One region of the Azoarcus sp. Soil_N_20 genome, then DNA from elsewhere that is predicted to be linked to it. Evidence: predicted binding sites of a transcription regulator. Region 1 holds the regulator's gene; the other holds the start of a gene.

Region 1 (4,210 bases):
GCCGGCACGCGCCACCCTCGTCGGTGAACTGCTCGAGGCCGGATTCTCGGGCGCAACCGCACGCCAGCTGGCCGAAGCCATCCCCGAGGATGCAAGCCCCGAGCAGGCCCATGCGATCGTCCGCACCACCCTCGATCGCCAACTGCGAGCGCGCTCGACCGACGACGACATCATCGATCGCGGCGGCGTCTACGCACTGGTGGGCCCCACCGGGGTCGGCAAGACCACCACCACGGCCAAGCTGGCGGCGCGCTGCGTGGTGCGCCACGGTACCGGCAAGCTGGCGCTGATCACCACCGACGGCTACCGCATCGGCGCCCAGGAGCAGCTGCGCATCTACGGCCGCATTCTCGGGGTGCCGGTGTTTTCGGTGCGCGACGGCGCCGACCTGCGCCAGACGCTGACCGAACTGCGCGGCAAGCACATGGTGCTGATCGACACCATGGGCATGAGCCAGCGCGACCGCATGGTCGCCGAACAGGCCGCGATGCTGAACGGGGCCGGCAACGTGCGGCGTTTGTTGCTGCTCAACGCCACCTGCCGCGGCGACACCCTGGACGACGTGGTCCGTGCCTACGCCGGGCCCGATCTCGAAGGCTGCATCTTCACCAAGGTGGATGAGGCCGCATCGCTGGCGCCGGCCATCGACGTCGCGGTGCGCCGCGCGCTGGAAGTGTTCTACGTGACCAACGGACAGCGGGTGCCGGAAGACCTGCATCTGCCCAATCGCGCCTACCTGCTGCACCGTGCCTTGCGCGAGCAGCGCGGGGAGTCGCCGTGGCGGCTGCAGGGCGACGAAGTCGGGATGATGCTCGCCGCCGCGGGCCACGGAGCCTAGGATGAGGCCATCACGCCCACAGGATGCGCGAACGGTCGGCCCGGCACGGCGGGCCGGTCCGGCAGCCACGGCGCGGCGCGCCGTGAAACCGCTGTTTCACTGCCCCGAAGGGGCGCCGGCCTCCTTCGGGATGGCCCGCCAGGAGGTCTGACATGATCGACGGACGCGAGGACCAGGCCGCAGGCCTGCGGCGTTTGTTCCGCCATGCGCCGCCCACGGTGGTCGCACTCTATGCCACCGGCCGTCACCGCACCCAGAACGCCGTACGCGCGGCACACCGGATTGCCGGTCATGCGCAGCGTGTGCTGGTGCTCGACGAGGCCACCGGCGACGAGACCCTGGCCGAGGTGCTCGGCCTGCCGGCCGGGCCCGACCTGCTGCAGATGCTCGACGGGCGCATGACCCTGGCCGGTTTGCTGCAACCGGTGCCGGGCCTGCTCGGACGGGTGCCCGCCGCCGCCGCGGCGCTGGCGCTGCCCCTGCTCGACGACGCCCGCCGCGCCTGCCTGGTGGAGGCGCTGCGGGTGCTGCATCGCCATGCCGGATTCGTGCTGATCCATGCCGGGCAGAGCTCGGCGAGCGATCCGTCGCCTTTTGTCCATGCCGCACCGCGCCGTCTGCTGGTGGCCGAGGCCAGTGCGTCGGGGGCAACCGAGGCTTACCAGGTGATCAAGCAACTGGCGGCGGCCGGTGCCGGGTCGCTTCATGTGGCGGTGTCGCGCGCGCGCAATCGGAGCGATGCCGAGGCCTTCTTCACCAGTCTGCAGGGGCTGGTCCGCCGTCACGTGGGGGTGCCGCTGGCATGGCTGGGCGAGGTCGAACGCGACGATCTGGCTGGCGGCCTGTCCCAGTCCGGATCGATGTCGACCACCCGCGAACCCGAGGCTGCGTTCCTGCGCAGTCTGGCCCTTGGACCATCGGCAAGGCCGGGCGGCCGCGCACGCCACGGATGACGATCAGGTGCCCATGACCTATCCTGCTGGTAATGCCGGCGTCAGTGCGGGAAAATGGCCGTCCCCGAATGGCCCTTCGCCCGTTCCCGAGCGGGCGCGACAAAAGAAGATACAGGTTCAATGGATGTACGACGCTGACGGCCGACTCGATACCGATCATCTGGTAGTGTCCTATGCACCGCTGGTGAAGCGCATTGCCTATCAGCTGATGGCAAAGCTGCCCGCGAGTGTCGACGTCGACGACCTGATCCAGAATGGAATGATGGGCTTGCTCGATGCCATCAATCGTTTCGAGGAAGGGATGGGCGCACAGTTCGAGACCTATGCCGTGCAGCGCATCCGCGGCTCCATGCTCGACGGCCTGCGCGACAACGACTGGGTGCCGCGCAGCCTGCGGCGGGACATGCGCCGGATCGAAGCGGCGATTCATGCGCTCGAGCAGCAGAACGGTCGTGCGCCGACCGAAACCGAACTGGCCGCAGCGCTCGGCGTGTCGCTCGCCGAATACCAGCACATGCTGCAGGACGCGCGCGGACATCAGCTGGTCTATTTCGAAGACTTCGCGCTCGACGAAGGCAGCGATTACCTCGATCGTCATCTGGGTGCGCACGAAACCAATCCGCTCGACCTGCTCGAAAACGCCGATACCCGTGCCGGGCTGGTCCGGGCGATCGAGGCCCTGCCCGAGCGCGAGAAGATGATCATGGCGCTGTATTACGACGAAGAGCTGAACCTGCGTGAAATCGGCGAGGTGCTCGGGGTCACCGAATCCCGTGTGTGCCAGCTCCACAGCCAGGCGGTGGCACGACTGCGTTCGCAGGTCGTGGGCGCACGCCCGGCTGCCTCCGGTACCGGTGCCCGTCGCGGCAGGCCGCCCAAGAATCCGTCGCCCTCAGGGGCCTGAACCAGCCCGGGAAGCGCGCTCTTATGGATAGCATCAGCCTCGTCGGCATTACGCTCGGACTCGCGGCAATTCTCGTCGGGCAAGTGCTCGAAGGCGGCCACATTTCGTCGCTGCTCCAGCCGACCGCCTTTCTGATCGTGGTCGGCGGCACCGCCGGCGCGGTCATGCTGCAAAGCCCGCTGCGGGTGTTCGTCGACGGCCTGCGGATGGCGAAGTGGGTGTTCGTTCCGCCCCTGGTCGGCCACCGCGTGATCATCGAGCAGGTTGCCGGCTGGAGTTCGGTCGCACGCAAGGAAGGCCTGCTCATCCTCGAGGCGCAGATCGATGGACTGCCCGATCCGTTCATGCGTCGCGGCCTGCAGATGCTGGTCGACGGCGTGGAGCCGGGCCGCCTGCGCGAGGTGCTCGAAGTCGAGATCGATACCTGGGAAGGGCAGCTCAAGCAGAGCGCCAGGATCTGGGACGGTGCCGGTGGGTATGCGCCGACGATCGGCATTCTCGGGGCGGTGATGGGGCTGATCCACGTGATGGAGAATTTGTCCGATCCGTCCAAGCTCGGTGCCGGCATTGCCGTCGCCTTCGTCGCCACGATCTACGGCGTGGGACTGGCGAACCTGGTGTTCCTGCCGATCGGCAAGAAGCTCCACGCGCACATCGGCACCCTGGTCGCCCAGCGCGAGATGTTCGTCGACGGGCTGGTCGGCATCGCCAGTGGCGACAACCCGCGCATCATCGAGAGCCGCATGCAGGGCTACGTCGTCTGACCGAACGCAGGAGCCGGAATGTCGCGCCGACGCAGGAACGGAAATGATGCCGAGCACGAGAACCACGAACGCTGGCTCGTCTCCTATGCCGATTTCATCACCCTGCTGTTTGCCTTTTTTGTGGTGATGTACTCGCTGAGCTCGATCAATGAAGGCAAGTACCGGGTGCTGTCGGATTCGATCGTGCAGGCGTTTCGCAGCATCAACGTCAACGAGAGCGGTCAGCAGATCATTGTTCCGCCGGTGACGGTGGTGACGCCGTCGATCATGCCGCCGGCGGCCAGGCCGCAGACGCCATCGCCGGAAGAACTGAAGGCCGAGGAGCAACGCCAGCAGAACGCCCGCAAGATGCGCAGCATGGCAGACGAGATCCGCCAGGTGCTGCAGCCGCTTACCGAGAGCGGACAGGTGAGTGTGACCGAAGGGGCGTTCGGCATCACCGTCGAGATCAACGCGAGCGTACTGTTCGCGCCCGGCGAGGCGGTGCTCGGCGCGCCCGCGGTGACGGCTCTGCGCGCGGTTGCGGGCGTGATTGCGCTGGCGGCCTTTCCGGTGACGGTCGAGGGCCATACCGACAACATCCCGATCAACACCTTCCGCTTTCCGTCGAACTGGGAGCTGTCCGCCGTGCGGGCCTCGTCGGTGGTGCGTCTGTTCGTCGAGTCCGGTGTGGCGCCGGAGCGCCTTACTGCCGCCGGGTACGCCGATCAGCGCCCGGTAAGCGCCAACACCACCGAAGAAGGGCGGTCGC
Region 2 (4,210 bases), on a different contig from region 1:
TGTCGGCAGCGACGGCGGCCTGGTGCAAGGCATCCTTCACCATCGGCGGCGCGTCCAGCAGCCACAGCACTGAATCCGGTCGATACGCCAGCAGCCGCAGCCACAGGTCGACCGTGCTGCGGGTGATCTTGTACGGCTGATGGAACGCAGCCAGCACCAGGGCGTGTTCGGGTAGCCCCAGGGCTGCGCGTGGCAAACGCGGGCCGATGACGCGATGACCGTCATTGGGCTGATAGCTGCCGGGAAGCCGCAATACCTTCTCGCTGTAGCCCGCCTCCGCTCCCGCCGGGATCACCACCTTGTCGCCGATGATGTAGTCCATCCACGACGCGCCCAGGGTACCGGGGTAGCCCAGCCACTGCATCTGCACCGGCGCCGGACGGTGGGCAAGGATTCCGCTGCGGTAACCCTGGGTCCAGCCTTTCAGGTCGATGGCGATATCCACGCCGTCGGCCTGCATGCGTTGCGCAGCGTCGAGGTCGGACAGGCCCGCCACCGGCACCCAGTCCGGAATCGCCCGCAACAGCCGGCGACGGTAATCGTCATCGGCCGGCGGACTGTAGTCGTAGGCGATAAGCTGAAAGCGCTTGCGATCCAGCACCTCCAACACGCCGGTGAGCAGATGGGCCGTGGCGTGGTCGCGAAAGTCGGAGGACAGGAGGCCGATACGCAGACGACCATCGTGGCGCGGCACAAGACGCGCCGGCAAAGCCGCACGGTCGGCGAACTGTGCGGCAAAGTGGCCGGCGATGCGGCGTTGCGCGGTCGCACCGGCACCGGGCGTCGTCAAATAGGCAAAGGGCGACGGACGATGGCCGATCGCCGCCGACAGGCTGCCGTCGTCCGCCAGTTGCCGGGCCAGTTCGTCCTCGAGCAGTTCGGCCCCTTGCCAGTCGAGTACCTGCCGGCAGGCATGCGCGCCCTGCAGCAGCCACTCGGGCCGCGGAGATCGCTTGAGCGCTTCGATGTAGGCCTCGCGGGCCGTTTCATGCGCTCCCAGGTCGCCGCACACGCAGCCGAGGTTGTAATAGGCGTCGACGCACTCGCCATCGCAGGCGAGTGCGCGCAGATACGCTGCCTTTGCCTCCTCCCAGGCGCCGGCGTCGCGCAGTGCGGTGCCGAGATTGTTGTGCGCCAGCGCCCACTGCGGCGCCAGCTCGGCGGCACGCTCGCCGGCCGCAATCGCATCGGCGAAACGGGCCCGTTGGCGCAGCACGACGCACAGATTGGACCAGCTGACGGCATCGTCCGGCGCCAGTCGTAACGCCAGGCGCAGCATGGCTTCGGCTTCGTCCTTGTCGGCTGCCGGATCGTCGAGCAGCAGCGCGCCCAGCATCCCCGCCGCGCCGGCATCGTCGGGCAGATGGTCCAGATTCAGGCGGCAAAATCGAATCGCCCGCGCGGGATCATTGAGTTCCAGCACCAGCTCCCGGCACAGGCGGGCCAGGTCGCCGTCGCCCGGGGCCGCTTCATACGCCCACCAGAACTCGTCGAGGGCCTCGGCCCGGCGCTGCTGTTGCAGCAGTACGCAGCCGAAGTTGTATCGCGGCGTCGCCGCATCCGGGGAAAGCGCGATCGCCTGCCGATGGACGTCCACGGATTCGGCGTCGCGGCCGATCGCCGCCAGTGCATTGCCCAGATTGGTCAGGGTTTGCGCATCCTCCGGCAACAGCCGGGCCGCCGCGCGCAGCGCGGCCACCGCCTCGGCGCTGCTGCCCAGCATGTGCAGCGCACTGCCGAGCAGCTTGTACGCCGGACCGAAGGCCGGAAGGCGCGCGCTCAGGTCTCGCGCGATGGCGACCGTGTCGCGGTAGCGCCCGGCGGCGAAATGGTTTGCCGCCACGCTCAAGGCCTCCCGGTCGCGTGTCGATAGAGCAATGGGACCAGCCATGAAGCACCTACCTCCGGGCATGAATGAAGTCCGCTTATGTTAACCGCGGGCGGCCCCCGTCGCGCGCCGGCCCATCGTCACCGAAGGGCCCATTGTTGCCGGGCCCGACCCGGCAAAAATTTCCTAAAGTTCGCCGCAAGCAGACCGTTAATGGATTCAAGAGCGCAGTACAACAGGATTCGCACACTGGCTCGCAACGAATACTCCGGCTCGCGCCGGCCCATTTTTGATACTTCTCTAACGGAGTAAGTCATGGCACAAGTCATCAACACCAACGTTCAGTCGCTCAATGCCCAGCGTAACCTGAACACTTCCGGCAGCTCACTGGCCACTTCGTTGCAGCGTCTGTCCTCCGGCCTGCGTATCAACAGCGCCAAGGACGACGCCGCCGGGCTTGCGATCTCGGAGCGTTTCACCGCCCAGATCCGCGGCCTCGACCAGGCTCGCCGCAATGCCAACGACGGCATCTCGCTGGCGCAAACCGCAGAAAGCGCGCTCCAGTCGTCCGGCGACATTCTGCAACGGATCCGCGAACTCGCGGTGCAATCGTCGAACGCCACCAACTCGGCGTCCGACCGTCAGGCCCTGAACGCCGAAGTCAACCAGTTGACCCAGGAACTTGACCGCGTCGCCAAGACGACCGAGTTCAACGGTCAGAAGTTGATGGACGGTTCCTTCACCACCGCGACCTTCCAGGTCGGTGCCAATGCCGGCCAGACCATCTCGGCGACCACCGCCAACTTTTCCACCAGCCAGTACGGCAACTATCGCATCGGCTCCGAAGTCGCTACCGACGCCGGTGCCAAGGGCGACCTGACGACCGGCAGCACCGCGTTCGCGATCGCCTCCAACGCCGCTGCAACAAGCCGCGTTGCCGGTGGCACGATCACCATCAACGGTGCGGTTGGCGCCGCCGCGGTCGCCATCACCGCCGGCGACTCGGCGAAGAAGGCAGCAGAACTGATCAACGGCGAAACCGGCACGACCGGCGTCTCGGCCTCGGCCAAGACGGAGATCGACGTGACCGCGCTGGCGGCCAACACGTCCTACAAGTTCGACGTAACCTCGGACAACAGCACAGCCGTCACGGTGTCCTTCACCGTCGGCGCCGCGGTCGACAAGGATGGCCTGGCCGCTGCCGTGAATGCGCTGAACGACGTCTCGGCCAAGACCGGCGTCACCGCCCGCGTCAATGACGACGGCGATGGCATCACCCTGCTCAACGCCTCGGGCGAGAACATCACCCTCGCCAACGCGGCGAGCGGCTCGGCCACGGCCACGATCGGCGGCACTTCCACCGCTGCAGGCGCAAGCGCGATCGGCACCGGCCAGATCGTGCTCGACTCCGAGAAGTCGTTCAGTGTCGAAGCCGCCAACGCCACCGACTTCCTCAACAACGTGGCCTCGGCCGGACAACTGCAGAAGGTGAGTGACCTCGATGTGAGTTCGGTCGATTCGGCCCAGCGCACCCTGGCCATGGTCGACTCCGCGCTTGCCGCAGTGAATGGCCAGCGTGCCAAGTTCGGCGCCCTGCAGTCGCGCTTCGAGAGCACCATCGCCAACCTGCAGACCACGTCGGAAAACATGTCGGCCTCCCGGTCGCGTATCCGTGACACCGACTTCGCCGCGGAAACCGCCAATCTGACCCGTGCGCAGATCCTGCAGCAGGCCGGTACCGCGATGCTGTCGCAGGCCAACGCGCTGCCGCAAAACGTGCTTTCGCTGCTCGGCTAAGCAGAGTAGCCTGAGGCAAAACACACGGCGCGGAGCTCGCAAGGGCCTCGCGCCGTAGCCCATGAGGGAGTCGAATCATGAGTATCCCTGTATTGAACAGTTCGCTGCCGGCGGTGATACCGACCGACCCACGTCCGACGGCTCCGGCGCAGGCACCGGGTGCAGAGTCGGTGCGGATTCAAGCCGCAGCCCGTACCGGCACGGTCGCTGCATCCGGGACCGGCAGGCCTGACGCACCCGCGTCCTTGCAGGATGTTCAACTGGCCATGGAAGAAGTGCGAAAAGCCATCACTCCAGTGGCACAGGATTTGCTTTTCTCGATAGACGAAGACACCGGAAAGACCATCGTCAAAGTGGTCGATGCCAGCACGGATGAAGTCATCCGACAGATTCCGTCCGAAGAGATCATCTCCATCGCCAAGGCGCTGGACAAGCTGCAGGGCCTGCTGCTCAAGCAAGAGGCCTGAGCAGCACCGAATCAAGGAGGTAGAACATCATGGCAACGATCACCACAGGCGGTTCGATACTCGATATCGAGTCCCTTGTCACCGGCCTGATGACCGTGGAAAGCCGTCCCCTGAGCCT

Evidence for each region. Region 1 encodes FliA, which starts transcription of late flagellar genes. Its sites were predicted from a motif close to CTAAAGTTNNNNNNNNNNNNGCCGNTA; they were not measured.
Region 2: AC3A35_RS06620 (flagellin) is a predicted target of FliA. The motif match lies at 2,015-2,041, and genes of this name have one in related genera.

The regions. Positions count from the first base shown of each region.
Region 1 is NZ_JBDGKX010000015.1:53,527-57,736, reverse strand. Features, by position in the region: gene flhF (flagellar biosynthesis GTPase FlhF) at 1-838, shown strand, start outside; gene AC3A35_RS22820 (MinD/ParA family ATP-binding protein) at 991-1,791, shown strand; gene AC3A35_RS22815 (RNA polymerase sigma factor FliA) at 1,916-2,695, shown strand; gene AC3A35_RS22810 (flagellar motor protein) at 2,719-3,459, shown strand; gene motD (flagellar motor protein MotD) at 3,478-4,210, shown strand, end outside.
Region 2 is NZ_JBDGKX010000002.1:449,922-454,131, reverse strand. Features, by position in the region: gene AC3A35_RS06625 (tetratricopeptide repeat protein) at 1-1,891, opposite strand, end outside; gene AC3A35_RS06620 (flagellin) at 2,144-3,625, shown strand; gene AC3A35_RS06615 (flagellar protein FlaG) at 3,703-4,092, shown strand; gene fliD (flagellar filament capping protein FliD) at 4,122-4,210, shown strand, end outside.